Regions from separate parts of the Paraburkholderia sp. A1RI_3L genome, predicted to be linked through region 3. Evidence: predicted binding sites of a transcription regulator. Region 3 holds the regulator's gene; each other region holds the start of a gene.
The links. The regulator LexA, encoded in region 3, represses DNA repair genes until DNA is damaged. The targets are predictions, from matches to a motif close to ACTGTATNNNNATACAGT.

Region 1: a site for LexA is predicted at 1,722-1,739, ahead of PXJ20_RS07580 (PA0069 family radical SAM protein). Genes of this name have one in related genera too.
Region 2: a site for LexA is predicted at 4,355-4,372, ahead of imuA (translesion DNA synthesis-associated protein ImuA). Genes of this name have one in related genera too.
Region 4: a site for LexA is predicted at 2,413-2,430, ahead of dinB (DNA polymerase IV). Genes of this name have one in related genera too.

Annotation. Positions count from the first base shown of each region.
Region 1 covers NZ_JARCHA010000002.1:324,099-330,114, forward strand. The annotation lists gene PXJ20_RS07575 (NINE protein) at 19-483, shown strand; gene PXJ20_RS07580 (PA0069 family radical SAM protein) at 528-1,667, opposite strand; gene PXJ20_RS07585 (Lrp/AsnC ligand binding domain-containing protein) at 1,782-2,270, opposite strand; gene PXJ20_RS07590 (D-amino acid dehydrogenase) at 2,412-3,698, shown strand; gene PXJ20_RS07595 (acyl-CoA dehydrogenase) at 3,838-5,628, opposite strand; gene PXJ20_RS07600 (electron transfer flavoprotein subunit alpha/FixB family protein) at 5,729-6,016, opposite strand, start outside.
Region 2 covers NZ_JARCHA010000012.1:7-6,022, reverse strand. The annotation lists gene PXJ20_RS26340 (error-prone DNA polymerase) at 1-2,226, opposite strand, end outside; gene PXJ20_RS26335 (Y-family DNA polymerase) at 2,233-3,702, opposite strand; gene imuA (translesion DNA synthesis-associated protein ImuA) at 3,632-4,339, opposite strand; gene PXJ20_RS26325 (PAAR domain-containing protein) at 4,694-5,107, shown strand; gene PXJ20_RS26320 (immunity 52 family protein) at 5,246-5,980, shown strand.
Region 3 covers NZ_JARCHA010000005.1:187,238-193,253, reverse strand. The annotation lists gene cysW (sulfate ABC transporter permease subunit CysW) at 1-943, opposite strand, end outside; gene cysT (sulfate ABC transporter permease subunit CysT) at 940-1,854, opposite strand; gene PXJ20_RS16225 (sulfate ABC transporter substrate-binding protein) at 2,086-3,192, opposite strand; gene lexA (transcriptional repressor LexA) at 3,537-4,187, shown strand; gene PXJ20_RS16215 (hypothetical protein) at 4,215-4,565, shown strand; gene PXJ20_RS16210 (DUF2939 domain-containing protein) at 4,622-5,263, shown strand; gene PXJ20_RS16205 (universal stress protein) at 5,309-5,779, opposite strand.
Region 4 covers NZ_JARCHA010000003.1:387,301-393,316, forward strand. The annotation lists gene PXJ20_RS11525 (mandelate racemase/muconate lactonizing enzyme family protein) at 1-828, shown strand, start outside; gene dctA (C4-dicarboxylate transporter DctA) at 961-2,295, shown strand; gene dinB (DNA polymerase IV) at 2,467-3,684, shown strand; gene PXJ20_RS11540 (ATP adenylyltransferase family protein) at 3,869-4,819, opposite strand; gene PXJ20_RS11545 (amidohydrolase family protein) at 4,959-6,016, shown strand, end outside.

The DNA of each region.
Region 1 (6,016 bases), on a different contig from region 3:
CCACCATCACTCGTTCCCATGTCCACCGTTTCGAATTCATCGCGCTTTCGTTCCAAAACGCTCACCGCTGCTCTTGCCTTTTTCTTCGGCAGCATCGGAGCACATCGCTTCTATCTATACGGCCCGCGCGATGTCTGGGGATGGGCACATCTGCTCGGCACCGTGATCGGCATTCCTGGCTTTTTGCTGCTCGTCGCCACCCAGCGCGAATCTGCCCTCGGATGGTCGCTCGCGCTACCCGGCGCAGTGTCGCTGCTGGCCGCGTTTCTCGCCGCCATCGTCTACGGGTTGCGCCCCGACGAGAAGTGGGACGCGCAGTTCAACGCGCAGGCCGGCCGTCGCAGTCGCTCGGGTTGGACGGTCATCTTCATCGTCATCTTTTCGCTGCTGATCGGCGCCTTCCTGCTGATGACGGGACTTGCGCTCTCGTTCCAGACCTATTTCGAGTCGCAGGTCGAAGCGGCGAAGTCGCTATCGCAGTAATCGGACCGGCAACAGACACGACGCCGCACAAGCCCGCAACCCGCCTAGAACAGATCGAGTTGCGGGTCATCCGCCGCACGCCGCAACACGACCGGTTCGCGGCGAAACTGCGAAATGTCGAGAATGCCGCGCCGCCGCTCGTTGAGACCGAGCCGTCGCACGGCTTTCCCGAAGCGCTGTTTCAGCAGATCGGCCCACGGCCCCTCGCCTTTCATTCGGCGTGCGAATGAGGCGTCGTAGTCTTTGCCGCCTCGCATGTCGCGCACGCGGCTCATGACGCGGTCCGCGCGGTCCGGAAAATGGGCTGCCAGCCAGTCCTTGAATAGCGGCGCGACTTCCCATGGCAGCCGCAGCACGATGTAACTCGCGCTCGTCGCGCCTGCCTCCGTACACGCTTCCAGAATGCGCTCCATGTCGGGCTCCGTTACAAACGGGATCACCGGCGCAATGCTCACGCCCACCGGCACGCCCGCCTGAGCGAGCGTACGAATGGTGCGCAGGCGCCGGGCGGGCGACGCCGCGCGAGGCTCCAGCGTGCGCGCAATGCCTGCATCGAGCGTGGTGATGGTGATGGCAGCCATCACCTGGCCGCGTTCCGCCATCGGCGCCAGCAGATCGAGGTCGCGCTCGATCAGCGACGACTTCGTGATGGCGGCGAACGGATGATGACGATCGTGCAGCACCTCGATCACGCGACGCGTGAGCCGCAGATCTCGCTCCACGGGCTGCCATGCGTCCGTGTTGACGCCGAGCGCAATCGGTTCCGGCACATAGGACTTCTTCGAAATCTCTCGTGCCAGCAGTTCCGGCGCGTTGACCTTCGCATAGATGCGACTTTCGAAATCCAGGCCCGGCGACAGGCCCAGATAGGCATGCGTGGGCCGCGCGAAACAGTAAATACAGCCGTGCTCGCAGCCGCGGTACGGGTTCAGCGAAATGCTGAACGGAATATCCGGCGACTGGTTGCGCGTAAGGATGCTCTTCGCGCGCTCCTCGAACACCTGCGTGCGCAGCGGGGGCGGCACGTCGCCCTCCGGGGAGTCGGGGTGCGTCCAGCCGTCGTCGAACGCTTCGCGCTGGTCGACTTCGTAGCGGCCCTGCAGGTTCGTTACGGCGCCGCGCCCCTTGTGTGGGGCGGGCGGGGCAACGGGATACTCGGAATATTCGGCGTCGGGATCGTTCACGGCGGCACACGACAAACGGAAAGCGACCGCGCCATACGAGGCAACGGCCGAAGTACTGTATAAATATACAGTACTTCGGCCGTTTGTCGAGCCGTTCTTCGAGCCGCAGTTCAGTCAATCGCCCACAGCGATCGTCAGCGTTTCCTTGATCTCTTCCATCACCACGTAGCTCTTCGACTGAACCGCCCCGGGCAGCTGCAGCAGGATGTCGCCGAGCAGCTTGCGGTAGTCCGCCATCTCGCCGATGCGTGCCTTGATGAGGTAGTCGAAGTCGCCCGACACGAGGTGGCACTCCAGCACCTCAGGAATCTTCTGCACCTCCCGGCGAAACTGCTCGAACATGTTGCCGCTCTTGTGATCGAGCGTGATTTCCACGAACACGAGCAGCGCGGCGCCCAACATGCCGGGATTCACCCGCGCGTAGTAGCCAGTAATGATGCCGTCGCGCTCCATGCGCTTCACCCGCTCCGTGCACGGGGTGACCGAGAGACCGACCTGCTCGGCGAGGTCTTTCATCGCCATGCGACCGTCCTGCTGGAGCAGTTTCAGGATGCGGTGATCGATGCGATCGAGGGTCCGGACGGGCTGGCGTTGTGTGCGCATGGTTTTTCTACTGAAAACTGGAAAAATACAATAACAAAACCTACTTCAACACCAATAGCATAGCCGTAAATACTGGACACACGCGATATTTCATGGTTTTTCGGACGCGCAGACCAGTTTCCCTTTCTGGATGGAGCAGCTATGCGAGTCGTCGTTCTGGGCAGTGGCGTCGTCGGCGTGACGAGCGCCTATTATCTGGCGCGCGCCGGTCATGAGGTCACGGTGATCGACCGCGAAACCGGCCCTGCGCTCGACACGAGTTTCGCGAACGCAGGCCAGATCTCGCCGGGTTATGCCTCGCCCTGGGCCGCTCCCGGCGTGCCACTCAAGGCCGTGAAGTGGATGTTCCAGAAGCATGCGCCGCTCGCCATCCGGCTCGACGGCACGCGCTTCCAACTGCAGTGGATGTGGCAAATGCTGCAGAACTGCACGGCCGGGCGTTACGCCGTCAACAAAGGCCGCATGGTTCGCCTCGCCGAATACAGCCGCGATTGCCTTCAAGCGCTGCGCGCCGAAACCGGCATCGAGTACGAAGGCCGCCAGGGCGGCACACTGCAGGTGTTCCGCACGCAGCAGCAACTCGAGGGCGCCGCGAAAGACATCACCGTGCTGAAAGACGCGAACGTGCCCTACGAGTTGCTCTCGCCCGAAGAGCTGTCGCGTGCCGAGCCGGCGCTCGCCGCCGTGTCGCACAAGCTCACGGGCGGCCTGCGTCTGCCAGGCGACGAAACCGGCGACTGCCAGTTGTTCACCACGCGCCTTGCCGCGCTTGCAGGCGAACTCGGCGTACGTTTTCGCTACAACACGGCCATCGACGGCCTCGCCGTCGCCGGTGGACGCATTGCCGGCGTGCAGTGCGGCAGCGAACTCGTGCGTGCCGACGCTTTCGTCGTGGCCCTCGGCTCGTACTCGACGAAGCTGCTGTCGGGCATCGTGAAGATTCCCGTGTATCCGCTCAAGGGCTACTCGATCACGGCACCGATTGTCGATGCCAAGGCTGCGCCGGTTTCGACGGTGCTCGACGAAACGTACAAGATCGCCATCACGCGCTTCGACGACCGCATCCGCGTGGGTGGCATGGCCGAGATCGTCGGTTTCGACAAGCGTCTGCGCGACGCGCGTCGCGAGACGCTCGAAATGTGCGTGAACGACCTGTTCCCGGGCGGCGGCGACACCTCGAACGCCACCTTCTGGACCGGCCTGCGCCCGATGACGCCGGACGGCACGCCGGTGGTGGGCCGCACGCCGATGCCCAATCTGTTCCTCAACACGGGACACGGCACGTTGGGCTGGACGATGTCGTGCGGCTCGGGCCAATTGCTCGCAGACCTGATGTCGGGCAAGCAACCCGCCATTCGCGCCGACGACCTCTCCGTCCATCGCTACCTCGGCGAAACGGGCGGCACGGGGCGTCCTGCATACGCCTGATTCGACTGGCGCGAGCCGCACACGAGAAGCTCGCAGAAGCAAAAAAAAGAAGGTGCCCACATTGGGCGCCTTCTGTCTTATGGACCGCGTTCCGCGCGCCAGGCGCCCCGCTTCTCGCAGGGCGTCCGGCCCATCAGTTTCAGAACTGGTCCTCGGCAAGTGCAAACACGCCTTCGCCACCTTTCGCGCTGACGATCGACACCTCCAACGCGCCAGCCTGAGGCAGCACGTGCTGCGCGAAGAACTGTGCCGTGGCGATCTTCGCTTCGTAGAACGCCGGGTCCTCCGCGCGCTTGCTGGCCGCGGCCAGCATGGCACGCGCCATCTGCCAGCCGCCCAGCACGATGCCGGCCAGCTTCAGATACGGCACGCTGCCCGCGAACACCGCGTTCGGATCGCCCTTCGCGTTGGCAACGACATACTCCACAACCGACTGCAGCGCACGCTGACCTTGCGCCAACTGCGTGCGCATGGCACCGAATGCCGCGCCTTCGTTCGCGCCTAGCGCTTCGACGGTCTGCCCGATCTCCGCGATCAGGGCCTTCGCCACCGCACCGCCGTCGCGAACCGTCTTGCGGCCGATGAGGTCGTTTGCCTGAATCGCCGTGGTGCCTTCGTAGATCGTCAGGATGCGGGCGTCACGGTAGTACTGCGCCGCGCCCGTTTCCTCGATGAAGCCCATGCCGCCGTGCACCTGCACGCCGAGGCTCGTCACTTCGAGCGAAAGCTCCGTACTCCAGCCCTTCACCACGGGCACGAGGAACTCGTAGATCGCATGATGCCGCTCGCGCGTAGCCGCATCCGCGTGGCGATGCGCGATATCGCAGTGCGCGGCCGCCACGTAGGCAAGCGAGCGCGACGCTTCCGTAAGCGCGCGCATCGTGGCCAGCATGCGGCGCACGTCCGGGTGGTGGATGATCGTGACGGCCTGCTTCGCCGATCCGTCCACGGGCCGGCTCTGCACACGCTCCTTCGCATAGGCGAGCGCCTTCTGGTAGGCGCGGTCGGACACCGCCACGCCCTGCATGCCGACCGCGAAGCGGGCCGCGTTCATCATGATGAACATGTACTCGAGGCCGCGATTTTCTTCGCCCACGAGCTGACCGATCGCGCCGCCATGATCGCCGAACTGCAGCACCGCCGTCGGGCTCGCCTTGATGCCCAGCTTGTGTTCGATCGACACGCAATGCACGTCGTTGCGCGCGCCGAGCGAACCGTCGTCGTTGACGAGGAACTTCGGCACGGTAAAGAGCGAAATACCCTTCACGCCTTCCGGCGCGCCAGGCGTGCGCGCGAGCACGAGATGCACGATGTTGCCCGCCATGTCGTGCTCGCCCCACGTGATAAAGATCTTCGTGCCGAAGATGCGGTACGTGCCGTCGCCCTGCGGCTCGGCACGCGTGCGCACGAGTGCGAGATCGGAGCCGGCTTGCGGCTCGGTGAGGTTCATGGTGCCGGTCCATTCGCCGGAGATCAGCTTCGGCACGTAGCGCTGCTTCTGCTCCTCCGTGCCTGCGGTCAGCAGGGCTTCGATGGCGCCGTCGGTAAGCAGCGGGCACAGCGCGAACGACAGGTTCGCGGCATTGAGCATTTCGATACACGCAGTGGCAATCAGCTTCGGCAGACCCTGACCGTCGTAATCGGTAGGATGCTGGACGCCTTGCCAGCCGCCTTCGGCGAACTGCCGGAAAGCATCGGCGAAACCGGGCGTCGCCTTCACTTCGCCGTTGTGCCAGCTGCTGGGGTTGCGATCGCCTTCCACGTTGAGCGGCGCGATGACGTCGCCGCACAGCTTCGCGGCCTCTTCCAGTACGGCTTGGGCCGTCTCCGGCGTAGCGTCTTCGAAGCCGGGCAGGCTTGCGACCTGATCGATGCCGGCAAGCTCGTTCATCACGAACAGCATGTCTTTGACGGGGGCGGTGTAGCTCATTGAGTCAGTCTCCTCTACTGCCTGATATCAATAAAAAAGGGGGCGCCGTGCGCGCCCCCTTCGTGTGCCGATAGCCTTCTGCGAGGCGCGGGTGCCGCGCTTAGCCGAGTTCGCCGACGAGTTCGGGCACGAGCGCAAACAGATCGCCGACGAGGCCGTAGTCGGCCACGCTGAAGATCGGTGCTTCGGGGTCCTTGTTGATCGCGACAATCACCTTCGAGTCCTTCATGCCGGCCAGATGCTGGATCGCACCCGAGATGCCCACCGCCACGTACAGCTGCGGCGCCACGATCTTGCCGGTCTGGCCCACCTGGTAGTCGTTGGGCACATAGCCCGCGTCCACGGCCGCACGCGAGGCGCCTAGCGCTGCGCCGAGCTTGTCGGCGAG
Region 2 (6,016 bases), on a different contig from region 3:
ATGGCTCTCCGGGAATCCGTACTCGCCGAACCCTTTTATCTGCTGGAAGATGCCGTCGGCAAATGCCTGGTCGTATCCCCGCGACGTCATCCCGTTGACGATGCGGTCATAGTATTTCTCCAGACCTCCCTTGCGCTTCCAGGCCGCCATCGCACGTCGTAGCTGGTCTGCCTCACCGGCGCTGAAGCCCGCTGCGAGCATCGCGATTTGCATCACCTGCTCCTGGAAAATAGGCACGCCCAGCGTCCGGGACAGTGCGACCTTCAGTGCCTCGCTGGGATAGGTGACAGGCTCGAATCCCTGACGACGCTGCAGATAAGGATGGACGGCGCCGCCCTGAATCGGACCCGGCCGCACAATGGCGACCTCGATGACTAGGTCGTAGAACGTCCGGGGCCTGAGTCGCGGCAGCATGCTCATCTGCGCCCGCGATTCAATCTGGAACACACCCACCGTATCGGCCCGGGAAATCATTTCGTAGGTGAGCGGGTCTTCTGCAGGAATGTCCTGCATCTCAAATCTTTCTCCGCGCTGCTCCGAGACAAGGTCAAGCGTGCGCCGGATGGCCGATAGCATGCCGAGGGCGAGCACGTCGATTTTGAGCAGCCCGAGGGACTCGAGGTCGTCCTTGTCCCACTGGATGGCACTGCGCCCGGGCATCGCGGCATTCTCGATGGGCACGAGCCGCGACAGCTTCCCGCGGCTGATGACAAAGCCGCCCGAATGCTGCGACAGATGGCGCGGAAAACCCAGCAGCTGCGAAGCAAGCGACGCCCACGCCTGGATGAGCGGTGCCCCGGCGTCGAGACCGCATTCGGTGAAGCGCCTGAGCAGGTCCTGGCGGCCATCGAACCATTGATGGGATTTCGCCACCATGTCGACAATCTGCGGGTCGACGCCGAGCGCCTTGCCTGTCTCACGCAGTGCACCACGTGGGCGGTACGTCGAAACGGCTGCCGCTATCGCGGCACGGTCGCGACCGTACTTTCCATAAATGTACTGGATGACCTCCTCACGCCGCTGGTGTTCGAAGTCGACGTCGATGTCAGGCGGTTCGCCACGCTCCTTCGAAATGAATCGCTCGAAGAGCATGTTGCCGCGCGCGGGGTCGACCTCTGTCACACCAAGACAGAAGCACACGGCGCTGTTGGCCGCAGAGCCGCGGCCCTGACACAGGATGTGCTGGCTGCGTGCGAAGCGCACGATGTCGTAGACCGTAAGAAAGTACGGTTCGTATTGCAGCTCTGCAATGAGCTCGAGCTCATGTTCAATCTGGGCCTGGACCTCTGCAGGAATACCGGCCGGAAAGCGGCGATGCGCGCCGAGATAGGTCTCCTGCCGCAGGTACGCTGCAGGCGTGAAGCCGCCCGGTACCAGCTCGTCCGGGTACTCGTAGCGAAGCTCATCCAGCGAGAACCGGCAGTGCGCGAGGATGTTGGTCGTTTCGCTGAGCGCGTAACCGGGATACAGGTTCGCGAGCCGCAGCCGCGACCTCAGATGCGCCTCGGCGTTGGGCGCAAGGTCGTAGCCGCATTCGTGCACGGGGCGGCCGACGCGGATGGCGGTCATCGTGTCGTGCAGGGGCTTGCGAGAACGCACGTGCATCACGACGTTGCCCAGGGCGACCACGGGAATTCCACGCCGGTCCGCGACATACTCGACCGCGCCGCGGTGAATGTCGTCCATTGCACGCTGGTGCAGGACGAGGCCAGTCCACGCCCGTCCAGGGAACGTCGCATCGAGCCACTCGAGCTGTGCTTCCAGTTGCTCCTCCTTCGCGGGGAAGTCCGGAACGAGAATGGCGAGACAGTCCGGCATGCCGCGCAGATGGGCATGCTCGCGGTCGGGCCGCGACAGGTCCTGTGGCGTGAGGCGGTATTCGCCTTTCGGCGCGCGCATCCTGGCAAGCGTCACAAGCTCGGACAGGTTGCCGTACCCCGCGCGGTTCTGGGCAAGCAGTATCAGGCCGAACGCGGACGTGCCGTCGGCGTTGCGCAGCTGGAAATACGCGCCGACAACGAGAGGCAGGCCGGCGTTCTTCGCCGCAACATGGGCACGCACGACGCCCGCCAGTGAGCATTCATCGGTGACGGCGAGACCGGAATAGCCCAGCTGGGCAGCACGTTCGGCGAGTTCTTCAGCATGTGACGAGCCACGCAGGAACGTGAAGTTCGAAAAGCAGAACAGTTCGGCATACGCCGGCAGTGCGCCGAAGGTCGTGTCCATCGCCCATCATCCGAAAAGGCCATGGAGAAACCAGCGCGGTTCTTCGTCTGCCTGACGGCTGCTCACGCGTTCCCGGTAAACCCAGTAGCAGCTCTGGTCGTCGCCCTGGGCGACAAAGTAGTCGCGGGTAACAAGCTGGCCATCGAACCAGCCGGCCTCAATGCGCTCTCCGGGTGACACGAGCTTTAACGGTGAACCATAGAAGGGCTTGTGCTGGCGCATGAGCAGACGCACCGGCGTCTCGAGCATCCACGTTGGACGTGGCAGACCCTGCGGCAGCTGCGCCTTCGGCCTGGTCTGGCTGACGGAAACCCAGCGGTTCGCAATCTCCGGCCGGTGGTCGGCTGTCGGCGCTGGACACAGGACCTTGTCATCACCGAGTCGGGCCACGAGCAGCTCCACCAGCCGTGCATGGTCTTCAGGTGAGCCACCAGGCTCAGGAAACAGGCTGTCTGTGGGCGGTGCGGCCGGCTCAATCTTCGATGCATCCAGTTTCAGCGCGATAACGGGCGCCGCGAGTTCGACCCGGTGAAGCCGCTCCCGGTGCAGGCGGACAAGATGGTCCTCACGCCAGGCCGGTTCGCCCAGCGCGATCTCGATTTGCGTCGGAGGAATGGCTTCGCGGCCACGTTCGTGTTCGAGCGAAAGGGTGAACGCGGTGATGGCAAGCTGCTTTGCACACAGCCAGCCGCATAGCTGGACAATCAGCCGGTGCGCGGCAAACATCGCCATTTCCGCATCGTCTATGCGGTCCGGCAGCTCGATATGTGCCGTGAACGATGGAGGTAATTCGAGCCAGTCGAAGAGCTCTGGCGCCGTACCGAACGCGCGGTCGAGCGAGTCGAGCAGATGCTCGCCACATCGCTTCTGCAGGCCCGCGCGCGGCAGGCGACGGACGTCTCCGATGGTTTCGCAGCCGAGGCCGGCAAACCAGTCAACGAAGGGACGCAGCTCAGGCACCGTCACCATTGGAAGCAGCGTGAGCGCGCGCTCCAGCGTGCCGAGCCGAATCACACGCCGGCTGCGGCACCGTGCGAGCAGCCATGCGCCTTGCCCGGTAGGCGCCATGCACGCGCACGCTGTCAGTCCGAGCGTGCCCAGTGTCGCCTTGACCTGCCGGCACAGCGACAGCACGCCACCAAACAGTCGCAGGCTTGCTCCCACCTCGACCACGACGGTCGCTTCGTCCAGCACGGCGACGTCTGGCGAGAACGTCATCAACGCCGTGGCGACATCGTGCTGGGCCGCATTCTCGCGGGCAGTATCTCGCCGGTACGTCAGCGTCCCTGGGGAGAGCGTGAGCACGCCACCGCGTCGCATCCCGTCACGCACGCCGGCGGCACGTGCTACCCGGTCCGCGGCGATGACACGGTCTTTCTCCAGCACCGCAAAGCCATGTTCAGGTTCAGGCGCCCACGTCGGCCGGAACACCTCGAGGGAAAGCAATGGCAGGTGAACGGCGAGGAAGACGCGCATGACGTGAAAACAGGACTGGAGTGGGTTGAAGGGGAACCGACAGGGGCTCAGCGCGTGGGGGCCCTCGTCGTTTCAGGATGTCGACCATGAGCCCGTCGGCTGATGGCCGGATTGCCAGTCGCAGGACTGCTGGCGATGAATCCTGTGCGGTCAGCGCGGGCCGCACCATGACAAACAGGGTCTCTGAAGACTGCGCCGCGAGGTGGAGCCGGCGCAACGAGCCCGACGGAACGCGCTGAGCCCAGAAGATGAGCGCGCCAGCGCTACCACTGCGCAGTATCTGCTCCGTCGACCAGAGTGCATCTGCTGTCTTCTGGGCCCGGACGTAAACGAAGCGTTCCAGCCCCAGCCCGATATAGGCGAGCCCCAGGCCGTTCGGCAGATGGGGTGGCTGGACCAGCGAGATGGGCCGGTTGCCCAGCGCACTGAGCGCGGGCCGCAGGAGCCGCATCTCGCCGATGCCCGACTGTTGAACCAGCAGGTCTATCAGGCCACCGAGTGGCCAGCCGCCGCCCGGAAGCTCGGCGGAGAGCGCCGCGTAACCCGTATCCACCACGCGCCCGCGGCCGCGAGCGAGCTGGGACGCCTGCCACAGGGACGGATGGATTTCTTCGGGGCGGACGCGGGCGACAGACATGGGGACGGCAACAAACCTGTATATTTATACAGTATGCTAGCGCAAAACCGGCGAAGGTGAACTGGTACTTTTTTGGAGGTGGGGTCGCACGTGACGCACAACCAGGATTGCGGATCACTCCATGCCCCAGACGGGTTCGACTACCGCCAAGGGCGTCGATTTGCACTGAAACCTGACCCACGGGGGCGGATAAAAGCGACGAACTCGACCAGGCTGAGGGCGAGCGGCGACGCACTCCACACATTTCACACGCAATCGTATGAGGAACACGCAGACCAGCTGCCAAGCTAGAGAGGTGGCGAAGTCTAGCCAGTCGTGACAGGCTTCGGACCCTGCGGCCAACAGGAAATTGAGGTGGGAAAACGCGCCATGATCCTCGTCGGCGACACGACATCGCACGGCGGACGCGTGCTCCAGGGCACTGACAGCGCCACGGTGAATGGACGGGCAATCGCCGGCGTCGGCCACATGGTGGCGTGCCCGCAGTGCAAGGGCACATTCCCGATTCTTCCCGACACACTGGGCAGGCTTCACCCTCACAGGCTCCACGGTCGGGACACCGCCGTGGAGGGCATGCGCACCGCGTGTGGCGCCGTGCTTGTCGCTTCGCAGTCGACCGCCACCATCGACGACATCGGAGAAGGCAAGGGCAGTCACGGGGTTGCAACGGGGCCGGCAACGACTGCGCTTGCGCCGAGCCCCACGCTGTGCCTCGAATGCCTGAAAGCGGCTACCGAAAGCGCAGCGACCACAGTGATGCGTGGTTAGGTGGTTCCAGTGCCCCCGATCGACGACTATCTCGCTCAACGCCAGCTGCAGGCGACCTTACCCCTGCGGCTCTACGCGTTGTTCGACGCGCTCATGTACGCGGGTACCGACGGCGCCGGCACGCTTGCCCTGACACACATGGAAATACTTGCCCAGTTTCGCAACCCCACCGACTTCGCCCCGCCCGGGGACTTCGCTGCCCATCTCGTCCGACTGTGGCCTGTCGTTGATGCACTGGCGCGGAAGGACGAACGGCTGGGGGAGTGGTATCTCAAGGCGGACACCGAGGAAGAAGCGCGCCTGTACCGGATGTACGAAGGTCCGGGCATTCCGTCGACAGCCGTTCTTGCCGTATTGGCACAGCGGTACGAAACGAAGATGGGCCGACCGAAAGTGTTCGGCTTCTGGAACGGTCATGTTGGCGAGGCAGACCGTGCGACGCTGAAACTTGCCATCGATTCGAAGACGCTTCCTGAGGAAATCGAGGTGGCATTGCCACGTCCACGTGAAGCTGCCGCAGGCCTTCGAAGCTACGCCGACGTGGCGGAGATCGTCGGCGAAATCGTATCGACCTACTCGCCGGTCTATGTGTCTGTCTCGTCACGGGAGTATTTTTCGCACCAGGTGTTTGATGACAAGCCCGGCGCCGGGTGGATGCTCTATCTGCCGAAGGTCCTCACCGTGCAGGACGTTCCCGAAGCGCGCGCGCTGATTCCAGTACCCGAGGCCGGGAGCAGACAGGCCGGCACGATCATCGTAAGCGTCACGGATTCCGTGTTCTCCGTGGACAATCCTGAACACGTTGAGATCGCAAACCGCATTGAAATCCGCCTGGTCGATCAGGACCTGCTGCCGCGCTATTCGGATATCTGAATGAGCGACAACATCGTCTGGGTCGCAGATATCGAC
Region 3 (6,016 bases):
CGGCGCCGGCATGCACCGCGCCGCGCGCCGTCTCCTGCTCGGCCGACATGTGCCGCTCCGCAAGCAGCTTGAGGCCGAGCGTGACGAGCGCGAGCAACGCCAGCAGCGAAGCCACTGCGAACGCCGCCGCGAAGTTGTACTCGTTGTAGAGAATTTCCACGTGCAGCGGCATGGTGTCGGTCTGTCCGCGAATGTGTCCCGACACCACGGAGACGGCGCCGAACTCGCCCATCGCCCGCGCGTTGCACAGAATCACGCCATACAGAAGCCCCCAGCGGATGTTCGGCAGCGTGACGCGGCGAAAGATCTGCCAGCCCGAGGCGCCCAGCACGTGCGCGGCTTCTTCCTCGTCGTTGCCTTGCGCCTGCATGAGCGGAATCAGCTCGCGCGCGACGAACGGGAACGTCACGAAGATCGTGGCGAGCACGATGCCCGGCACCGCGAAAATGATCTGCACGTCGTGGGCTTGCAGCCACGGACCGAACCAGCCTTGCGCGCCGAACATCAGCACGTAGATGAGCCCGGAAATGACGGGCGAAACCGAGAACGGCAGGTCGATCAGCGTAGTGAGCAGCGCCTTGCCCTTGAATTCGAATTTCGCGATGGCCCACGACGCCGCCAGTCCGAACGCGAGATTGAGCGGCACCGCGATGACGGCCGTGGTGAGCGTGAGGCGGATGGCGGCAAGCGCGTCCGGGTCGGCGAGCGATTCGAAGTAGACACCTACGCCCTTGCGCAGCGCCTCGTAGAAAACCGCCGCGAGCGGCACGGCGAGAAAGAGCGCGAGAAAAGCGAGCGCGACTGCGGTGAGGCTCCAGCGCACGAAGCGCGATTCGGTGACAGGGTCTGGCCGACGCGCGCCCACGCCGGTCGTGCCGCCCAGCTCGGTTGCGGCGCCGCCGGCGGCGCTCACGGCGCACGCCGCTCTACGGTTGCCGCTCATTGCGCACCTCCCGTCGCGGGCGATGCAGTGCCCAGCGCCGGTATCGCGCCCGGCCCCGCCGATGCAGCCGACGCACTGCGACTCGTGCGCCGCTGCAGATACCACTGCAGCGAATTGATGAGCAGCAGCATGAGGAACGACACCACGAGCATCACGACCGCGAGCGCCGTCGCGCCGGCATAGTCGTACTGCTCGAGCTTGGTGATGATGAGCAGCGACGTGATCTCGGACTTCATCGGCACGTTGCCCGCAATGAAAATCACCGAGCCGTACTCGCCGAGCGCGCGTGCGAACGCAAGCGCAAAGCCCGTCAACAGCGCGGGGAGCACCGCGGGCAACACCACGCGCCGGAAGGTAAGCCAGCGCGAGGCACCGAGGCACGCCGCCGCTTCCTCCTGCTCGCGCTCGAAGTCTTCGAGCACCGGCTGCACGGTGCGCACGACGAACGGCAGCCCGATGAACGTGAGCGCGACCAGCACGCCGAGCGGCGTGAACGCGATCTTGATGCCGAGCGGCGCGAGGAACTGGCCGATCCAGCCATTGCCCGCGTAAATGGCGGCAAGCGAAATGCCCGCCACCGAGGTGGGCAGCGCAAACGGCAGATCGACCACCGCATCGACGACGCGCTTCGCCGGGAACGTGTAGCGCACGAGCACCCATGCGACGAGAAACCCGAACACGGCGTTGATCATGGCCCCGCCCAGCGCGGCGAAGAATGTGAGCCGGTACGAGGCGAGCACACGCGGCGAGGTGACCGCGCGCACGAACTGCGCCCAGTCGAGCGTGGCCGTCTTGAGAAACGTGGCGGCGAGCGGGATCAGCACCACGAGGCTCAGATACGCCACCGTAATACCGAGCGTCACGCCAAAACCGGGCAACGCCGCCGGTTTGCGGAAGGTGAACGTCGTCATGCCAATGCTCTGTCAGGGTTGCTTCAGGGTTACATCGACGTCCGGTCATGCAGCCGACGAGGCCGGCCGCGCACGCGGACGATGATGCCCGCGCCCTGCTGCCGTTCCCGTCGCTGCGCTCTGCCGGTCGCTTTTATCGTGATACGCGTTGGTGATGCCGCGGGACTGCTCTTCGGCGCCGCGCTGCTGTGCTGCTGTGCTGCTCCCGCCGTGCTGCTCCAGCCACCGCCGTTACTGGGGCTGATAGATCGAATCGAATACGCCGCCATCGGCAAAGTGCGTCTTCTGCGCGTTCGTCCAGCCGCCGAAGGTGTCGTCCACGGTATAGAGCTTCAGCTTCGGAAACTTCTGCGTGAGTTCGGCGGGCACCTTCGTCGAACGCGGTCGGTAGAAGTTGCGCGCCGCAATTTCCTGACCCTCTTCGCTATAGAGGAAGTTCAGGTAAGCCTCGGCGACCTTGCGCGTACCGTGCCGATCCACGACCTTGTCCACCACCGCGACGGGCGGCTCGGCGAGGATGCTCACCGAAGGCACCACGATCTCGAACTTCTCCGGGCCGAATTCCTTGAGCGACAGGAATGCTTCGTTTTCCCAGGCGATCAGGACGTCGCCGATGCCGCGCTGCACGAAGCTCGTCGTCGCGCCGCGGGCGCCGGAATCGAGCACACCTGCGTTGTGATACAGCTTCGCGATGAAGTCCTTCGCCTTCTGCTCGTTGCCGCCCGGTTGGTGCAGCGCGTAGGCCCAGGCCGCCAGATAGTTCCAGCGCGCCCCACCCGAGGTCTTCGGGTTCGGCGTGACGATAGACACGCCCGGCTTCACGAGATCGTCCCAGTCCTTGATGTGCTTCGGATTGCCCTTGCGCACGAGGAACACGATGGTCGAGGTGTACGGCGAGGCGTTGTCGGGCAGGCGCTTCTGCCAGCCCTTGTCGATGAACCCCTTGTTCGCAATCGCGTCGATGTCGTAGGCGAGCGCGAGAGTCACGACGTCGGCCTGAAGCCCGTCGATCACCGAACGCGCCTGTGCACCCGACCCACCGTGCGACTGCCTGAAGGTCACCGTCTCGCCGGTCTTCGCCTTCCACTCCTTCGCGAACGCCTGATTGACGTCCTGGTACAACTCGCGCGTGGGGTCGTAAGAGACGTTGAGCAGCGTGGTGTCCGCGTGCGCCGTCGTGACGGCACCCGGTGCGCCCAGCGCTGCGGCAAGTCCGAGGCCGAGGGCGGCGATCCAGTGTTTTGCCTGGCGCTTTGCCGCCTGCGCCGCCTGTGCCACCTGTGCCGCCGCCGGCCCGGAACCGCTTGCCCTGGCGAACCCCGTTGTGTGGTTTTGCATCTGCCTGCTCCGTTTTGTGTCGTGTTGGCTTTGCGCTTGTGCCTTGCGTCTGCGCTTGTGTCGTGTCGTGGCGTGGCGGCCCGTGCGTTGCGTGGCCGGCGCTTCGAAGTGATGCGAACCAGTCTAATGAGACCCCTTCATGATTAAAAATAATCCTTCTTCATTTTTTAATACGGAAAAGTGGTAACGACGGCGGGATGGGGCGCTCCGGCGTTTTTTCGGCTGCGATAACGGCGCAATCCGGCGTTACGGCGAAGGCTCGCCGCGCGAACTTCAAGTAACGCTTGAAAAGTGCCGGATACTGTATAAAAATACAGTCACCTGTCTATCCATACAGTGGCGCCATGACCAAACTCACCGCACGACAGCAGCAGGTTTTCGATCTGATTCGCCGGGCCATCGAGCGCACGGGGTTCCCGCCCACGCGCGCTGAAATCGCCGCAGAACTCGGGTTCAGCTCGGCGAACTCGGCGGAGGAGCATCTTCGGGCACTGGCGCGCAAAGGGGTGATCGAACTGGCGGCGGGTGCGTCGCGCGGCATTCGCCTGCTGCCGGGCGTCGACGACATGCCGCATCAGTTCACGTTGCCGCACTCCAGCCTCATGCAGCTTTCGCTACCGCTCATCGGGCGTGTGGCGGCGGGCAGCCCGATCCTCGCGCAGGAACATATTTCGCAGCACTACGCCTGCGACCCCGCGCTCTTTTCGAGCAAGCCGGACTACCTGTTGAAAGTGCGCGGGCTTTCCATGCGCGACGCGGGCATCTTCGACGGCGATCTGCTCGCTGTGCAAAAACGCACCGAGGCAAAAGACGGCCAGATCATCGTGGCGCGGCTGGGCGACGACGTTACGGTGAAGCGCCTGAAGCGCCGGCCGAACGGCATCGAGCTGATCGCCGAGAACCCGGACTACGAAAACATCTTTGTGGAAGCCGGCAGTGCAGATTTCGCACTGGAAGGCATTGCGGTCGGCCTGATCCGCCCGACCGAATTCTGAACATCTGAACGCCGCCTGGAGAGATTCATGGAACGTCTTGCCCGCCTGCTGCCCTTCCGCCAGTTCGGCCGCCTTCGTCACCTGCGCACGCTGGTACCCTGCATTCCGGTCGCTTCCGCTGCTTCCGCTATCGACGCGGCAGCGGCACCGCGTACCGCGCCGCTCTTCGGCAACGAAGCGGAGTCGCTGCCGGCCTTGCCATCGGCACAACCGGCGTTCGCCCGTGTCTCGCTCAACGCCGGTGTACACAGCGAGCCCGCGCGCCGTGCCCCTGTGCGCGTCTATCACGGACCTTCCCGGCTCATCATGGTGGGAACGTTCGAGGCCGTGTGCCGCATGATCGACCATTGCATCGCCGAACAGGGCGCGGGCGCGTGAACGAGCCGGCAAAGCACGCTACGCGGCGACTCGTCGTCGCGGCCGTCGTGTTGCTCATGGTCGCAGTGCTGGGTTACGCCTATGCGTCGCCCTACATCGTGCTCGATCGGCTCAAACGTGCCGCGGACGCGCGCGACGCCGAGACGGTCAACGCCTATGTCGACTATCCCGCCCTGCGCGTGAGTCTCAAACAGCAGGTCACCGAACTGCTGATGCGGCGCATCGACGCGCAAAAGCACGGCAACCCGTTCGCCGTGATCGGCGCGATGATCGGTGCTGCGCTGATCGGTCCGCTGGTGGATGCGTACGCCACACCCGATGGCGTCGCGGCCATTCTCAATGGCATGCCGCCGCGCGGGCAGCCTGGCGAGCGGCCACCGCCGGCGGGTACATCGGGCGGCACGCCGAACCCTGAGGCCGGCAGCACCGCATCAACCGCGCCCTCTACTGGCCAGACGCCCGCGGTGCCTGCCACTCCGCAAGCGCCTAACCAGGCACCTGCCCAGGCACCCGCCCAGGCACCTACCCAGGCGCAAACGCCCCCTCCTCAGCCACCGCAGACCACCGCCGGATACCGCAGCCTCAACGAGTTCGTTGTGACCTACCAGCACGGCGTCGGCGACACCCGGTATGCCGCCATCCTGCGTCGCGATGGCCTTTTCTCGTGGAAGCTGTCCGCCGTGGATCTGAATGGGTAAGCCGTCTGGCTCCGCGCGGTCGACGGCTCCTGCCCCGCGCCCCGACTAGGCGGCCGCAGCCTCCTGCTTCTCCTCGGCAGAAGACGAACAGGCAACGAGAATGCTGCACGACACACGATCCAGCAGCTGAGTGTTGCCCGCTCCCATCCACCAACGCGACAGGCCCGTGCGGCACCGGTGCCCCACCACGACGAGGTCGGCCTGCAATTCGTTGGCCAGATTCGCGATCTCGTCGATAGGGTGCCCAAAAGCGAAATGGCCCTGTGCCTTCACGCCGTGCTCGGTCAGCCAGTCCACGCCCTCCTGGAGAATTTGCCGCGCGGTCTCTTCGAAGCGGCCGCAGGCCACGTCGGTCAAGAGTCCCGCGCTCTGGGCAATGCTGGAACGCATGTCGACCACTGAAAGCAGATGGGTCTCCGCTTTCAGGTCCAGTGCCAGTTCGGCGCCGCATCGCAGCGCCTTGCGGCCTTCGCGCGAGCCGTCGTAGCACAGCAGGATTTTCTTGTAGCTCGCCATGATGTTTCTCCGATCCGCCTTCCCTGCGGTTTGAACGTACTTTCATCATGGTGCGCCGCAATTCCGGTTGCAAGGGCTGGAAAACGCCAGGTGTGCGCAACCCTCCGCAGCCTGCCCGTGGCCATTTTCAGCGCGATGCCGCAGCGCGGAAATGCTTGCCGCGACAGGCGTTGCGGGTCAAACGCAAATGCAGCGATGCACTAGAATAGGCCGCCTTGCCTCCCTCCTGCCCGCATC
Region 4 (6,016 bases), on a different contig from region 3:
ATCGACATGGCGGTCTGGGACGCCGTGGCGAAGATCGAAGGCAAGCCGCTCTTCCAGCTGCTCGCGGACCGCTACGGCAACGGCCAGCCGGATCGCAAGGTGTTCGTCTACGCGGCGGGCGGCTACTACTATCCGGGCCAGGACCACAGCAAGCTCAAGGACGAGATGCGCAGCTACCTCGACCGCGGCTACACGGTGGTGAAGAAAAAGATTGGCGGTGCCTCGCTCGACGAGGACCTGCGCCGCATCGACTCGATTCTCAGCGTGCTCGGCGACGGCCAGAAGCTCGCCGTGGACGCCAACGGGCGCTTCGATCTGGATACCGCGATCCAGTACGCGAAGGCGCTCTCGCAATACGACCTGTTCTGGTACGAGGAGCCGGGCGATCCGCTCGATTTCGAGTTGCAGGCCACGCTGCGCAACTACTACGACAAGCCGATGGCCACCGGCGAAGACCTGTTTTCGATGCAGGACGCGCGCAACCTGATCCGCTACGGCGGCATGCGCGCCGACCGTGACTGGCTGCAGTTCGACTGCGCACTGGCCTATGGCCTTGTCGAGTATCTGCGCACGCTCGACATGCTGCATCAGCACGGCTGGTCGCGCGCCCGCTGCATTCCGCACGGCGGCCATCAGATGTCGCTCAACATTGCGGCCGGTTTGGGACTTGGCGGCAACGAGTCGTATCCGGATCTGTTCCAGCCTTATGGCGGCTTCCCCGACGGTGTGAAGGTGGAGAACGGCTACATCACGATGCCGGATCTGCCCGGCATCGGCTTCGAAGGCAAGGCGGATCTGTACGCCGAGATGCGCAAGCTGGCCGAGTAGTCGCCGCTCTGCCGCGGGAAAAAACCAAGGAAGACAGAGAACAGGCGGGCAGGGCACTGCGCTCGACAGACCGGGCGCGGCGCCGCAAACAGATCCGCCGTTCGTGGAACTCGCCACGCACAGGAGACAGTCATGCGGGTTGCAACCATTCGGAAGTATCTTTCGAGGCTTTACGTTCAGGTGCTGATCGGCATTGTCGCGGGGGTGGCTGTGGGCCACTTCTTCCCCGATGTCGGCACGCAGGTCAAGCCGCTCGGCGATCTGTTCATCCGGCTGATCCGGATGCTGCTCGCGCCGATCATCTTTGCCTCGGTAGTGGTGGGCATTGCCCGCATGACGGATATTCACGCCGCGGGGCGCGTGGGCATGAAGGCGATCGTCTACTTCGAGATTGCGTCGACGCTCGCGCTCGGCATCGGTCTCGTCGTCGTCAACGTCGTGCAGCCGGGCCGCGGCATGAACGTCGATCCCGCACACATCGACAGCGCGGCCATCGCGAGCTACACGCACGCCGCCCATCAGCACGGCATGCTCGACTTCTTCATGAGCATCGTGCCCAACAGCGTGGTGGGCGCCTTCGCCAACGGCGAGATGCTGCCCGTCATCTTCTTTTCGGTGCTGCTCGCTGTGTCGCTTGCGCGACTGGGCCCGCGCGCCGCGCCCTTCGTCGACATGCTCGACATGTTCCTGCAGGCGATGTTCGGCGTGGTGCGCATTGTCATGTGGGTCGCGCCCATCGGCGCGTTCGGCGGCATGGCCTTCACGGTGGGGAAGTACGGCATCGGCACGCTTGCCTCGTTCGGCGAATTGATGCTGTGCCTCTACGTCACCTCGATCGCGTTCGTCGTGATCGTGCTGGGCCTCGCCATGCGGCTGTGCGGGCTGTCGTTATGGAAGTTCCTGCGCTACATCAAGGACGAGATTTTCGTGACCTTCGGCACCGCCTCCACGGAGGCGGTGTTGCCGCAGATGCTCATCAAGCTCGAAAAGCTCGGCTGCGCGCGTCCGGTGGTGGGCATGGTGCTGCCCACGGGCTACACCTTCAACGCCGACGGCACCGCGATCTACCTCACGATGGCGGCCATCTTCGTCGCGCAGGCCATGAACATTCACCTGAGCCTCGGGGACCAGCTGCTCGTGCTGGCCGTGCTGCTGCTGACCTCGAAGGGTTCGGCGGGCGTAGCGGGCGCGGGGTTCGTCGCGCTGGCGGCGACGCTTGCCTCGATGCGCAGCATTCCCGTCTCGGGTCTTGTGCTGCTGCTCGGCGTGGACCGCTTCCTCAACGAGGCGCGCGCCGTGACGAACCTGATCGGCAACGGCGTGGCCACGGTGGTCGTGGCGCGCTGGGAGAAGGCGATCGACATGAACCGCGCCCGCGCCGTGCTCGATCGCGGCGCGTTGGAGACCGACGAGTTGGAGGCCGATGAACCGGGGCGGCCGCTCGTGGGAGCGGAAACCGAAGGCTGAAGTCCAGCGCGCCAGGGGCGTGAGCGCGGGCCATTCGCGCTGAGGCGATGGCGTGCCGGGCGTGGCACGGGCGGCCGTGAGGCCGATTTCATGTCGCACTGCACGCTTGAAAAGCATACTGTGTTTTTGTACAGTACTGTCACCTCGAACGTGACGGATGTCGCCTGATCCATGCCGCCCGCGCCGGCTGACTCCCCCGCCCGCAAGATCATTCACTGCGATTGCGACTGCTTCTACGCGTCGGTCGAAATGCGCGACGACCCCTCGTTGCGCGGGCGGCCGCTCGCCGTGGGCGGCCGCCCCGACCAACGCGGCGTGATTGCCACCTGCAATTACGAGGCGCGGCGCTTCGGCGTGCATTCGGCCATGTCGTCGGCGCTTGCCATGCGCAAGTGTCCGGACCTGCTGATCCTGCCGTCGGCCATGGAGAAGTACCGCATCGCGTCGCGTCAGATCATGGCCATTTACTACGACTACACGGCCGACGTCGAACCGCTTTCGCTCGACGAAGCCTACCTCGACGTCTCCCAATCCGACCGCTGCAAGGGCAGCGCGACGCTCATCGCCAGGGAGATTCGCGAGCGTGTGCGCGAGACGGTGGGCGTCACCGTGTCGGCGGGCGTGGCGCCCAGCAAGTTCATCGCGAAGATCGCTTCGGACTGGAACAAGCCGGACGGGCTTTTCGTGGTGCGTCCACACGAGGTGGATGCCTTCGTCGCCGCGTTGCCGGTGCGCAAGATTCACGGTGTCGGCAAGGTGACGGCAGCGAAGCTCGAAAAGCTGGGCCTCACCACCTGCGCGCAACTGCGCGAGTGGCCGCTCGTGGATCTGCACCGGCACTTCGGCGTGTTCGGCCAGCGGCTTTACGAACTGGCGCGCGGCATCGACGAGCGCCCCGTCCGCGCGGACCGCGAGCGCAAGTCCGTGAGCGTCGAGACCACCTATGTGACCGATCTCCAGACGCTCGACGAATGCGCGGCCGAATTGCGGCGCCTCGCGGCGCAACTGGATGCGCGCGTCGAGCGGGCCGGCGCCGCGGCGGCCGTGCGCAAGCTGTTCGTGAAGATCCGCTTCGCCGATTTTCAGCGCACCACGGTGGAGTGCGTTGGCGAGGCGACGCATCTGCCTACGCTGCTCGCGCTGCTCGAGAAGGGCTTCGCTCGACGCAATCAGCCGGTGCGGCTGCTGGGCGTGGGCGTACGGCTGGAAGAGGACGACGCGGCGCTGCGCGGGCAGTTCACGTTGTTCGATGAAGACGGCGAGGATGTGCCGCTGGCCCACGCCGAGGAAGCCGACGACGAAGGCGACATCGAGGCCGGCATCGAGGTCGACCAGCAGGCCGGCATCGACGAAGAGGCGCAAGGGCACGAGGATGATCGGCGCACGTGATGCGGCGCGGCTGATGCCGTGACGACTGCTTCGCGGCGGAGGGCAGCGCGCTTGTTGCGTCGGGCCGTCCGAGGCCTGGCCGTGTCGCTTGCAACCCCGCAATCTCGTCGCATCGAGTTGCGTCCTCGCGGAATCCGTGCGGGTCGCGAACCGTGGGCGCTTATCGGTTATCAGCCATCAACCATCAGCCAGGCGCTGCCGGCAATATCGTCGCCCCTGGCAGCGTCACGCGCTCCAGCAGCTTCATCGGCCCCCATCTTTTCACCACATCCAACTGCTGCGCGTCGCGCACGAACAGCGATCCCGCGAAGCCCAGCGCGTTGACCGACATGCCCTCCACGCATTCCGCGGCGCGCGGCACGACCAGCATCCAGCGGCGTGTGACGAGCAGGTTGTACGGCCCCGATTGCAACTGCTCTCCCGTCGTCTCGATGCCGCTCATGCCTGCCGCCGCCAGCAGCGCGCGATAGGCGCTTTCGAGCCTGCGCGCGGCTTCGTCGCGAAATGCATTGTCGGCGGGCAGGTCGAGCCGGCAGAACGCGTGGCGAAACGGCAGTGCCGGCACCGATTGCGGTACCCCGCAGGCGGGCGGCACGTCGCGCCAGGCCGCTTCCATCGGCACGCTGCCGCCTGGGCCGCCATCAGGCGCGAGCGGCACCATCTGCAGATGCTTGTGCGGCTGACTTGCGCCCGCGGCAGGGCCACCGTTATAGAAGCCGAGCCCGTCGAACTCCGCCATGCAGGCCGCGAGCGCCGTGAAGTCGGCGAGGTCGAGCCATGCTTCCTGGCGTTCGAAGGCGCGCGTCACGATCAGCAGATGGTGATCGATGACGTTGAACTTGTTGAGCAGCGCGACGTGCGTGGGCGAAACGCTCGCGACGAAGAGATCGGGATCGTAGGGCAGGAAGGGGTTGCAAGGCGTGTGCGCTGCTGTGCGCACTGAAACTTGCGCCTCGCGAGCGCGCGCCTTGAGCGCGAGGCTCGACACCTGACGCACGACGAAGCGCACGCCGTGATCTTCAATCGAAGTCTCGGTGGTCTCGATGGGGCGCAGCGCCTCGCATCGCAGCGCGTGCTCCGTTTGCCGCAGCAGAGCCGGCCAGAGCGTGCCGGGTTGCAGTTCGAGTGTGTCCATGGCGATGCATGTTAGTACAACGTGGATGTCGGTCGGAAAGCGCCCACGTGCCGACTTAGTCACGCCGTCACATCGACATGCCGGACTTCCCGCACACTTTCTGTCGCCGATAGAATCGACGGACACTCAGGAGCCGCTCATGGACCTCATCATCCGCCGCGCCGTGTTGCCCGGCATGTTCGCGTCGCCGCAGAACGCCCACGGCGAAGCCGGGACCGTCGATATCGGTATCGAGGGCAGTCGCATTGCCGCCGTGGAGCCGCGGCTTGCCGCCACGGCGCGCGAAGAGATCGACGCCGCGGGTTCGCTCGTGAGCCCGCCGTTCGTGGACGCGCATTTCCACATGGATGCCACGCTCTCGTACGGCCTGCCGCGCGTGAACGCGTCCGGTACGCTGCTGGAGGGCATCGCGCTGTGGGGAGAGTTGAAGCCTCAACTGACGCAGGAAGCGCTCGTCGAACGCGCGCTCGAATACTGCGACTGGGCCGTGGCGCGTGGGCTGCTGGCTATTCGCAGCCACGTGGACGTCTGCGACAGCCGGTTGCTCGCCGTCGAGGCGTTGCTCGAAGTGAAGCGGCGCGTGGCGCCGTATCTGGACCTGCAACTCGTGGCCTTTCCGCAGGACGGTCTCTTGCGCAGTCCCGGCGCGTTCGACAATCTCAAGCGCGCCATCGCGATGGGGGTGGACGTGGTAGGCGGCATTCCGCATTTCGAGCGCACGATGGCCGACGGCGCGGAGTCGGTGCGGCTCTTGTGCGAGTTTGCGGCGGAGCAGGGCCTGCGCGTGGACATGCATTGCGACGAGTCCGACGATCCGCTCTCGCGTCACATCGAAACGCTCGCGGCGCAGACGCACCGCCTGGGTCTGCATGGCCGCGTGGCGGGCTCGCATCTCACGTCGATGCATTCCATGGACAACTACTACGTGAGCAAACTGCTGCCGCTCATGCGCGAGGCGGGCGTGGCCGCCATCGCGAATCCGCTCATCAACATCACGCTGCAGGGGCGCTCCGACACCTACCCGAAGCGGCGCGGCATGACGCGCGTGCCGGAACTTGCCGCAGCGGGCATCGAGGTGGCATTCGGCCACGACTGCGTGATGGACCCGTGGTACAGCCTCGGCTCCGGCGACATGCTCGAAGTGGCACACATGGGCCTGCACGTCGCGCAGATGACGGGCCTGGACGCCATGCGCGC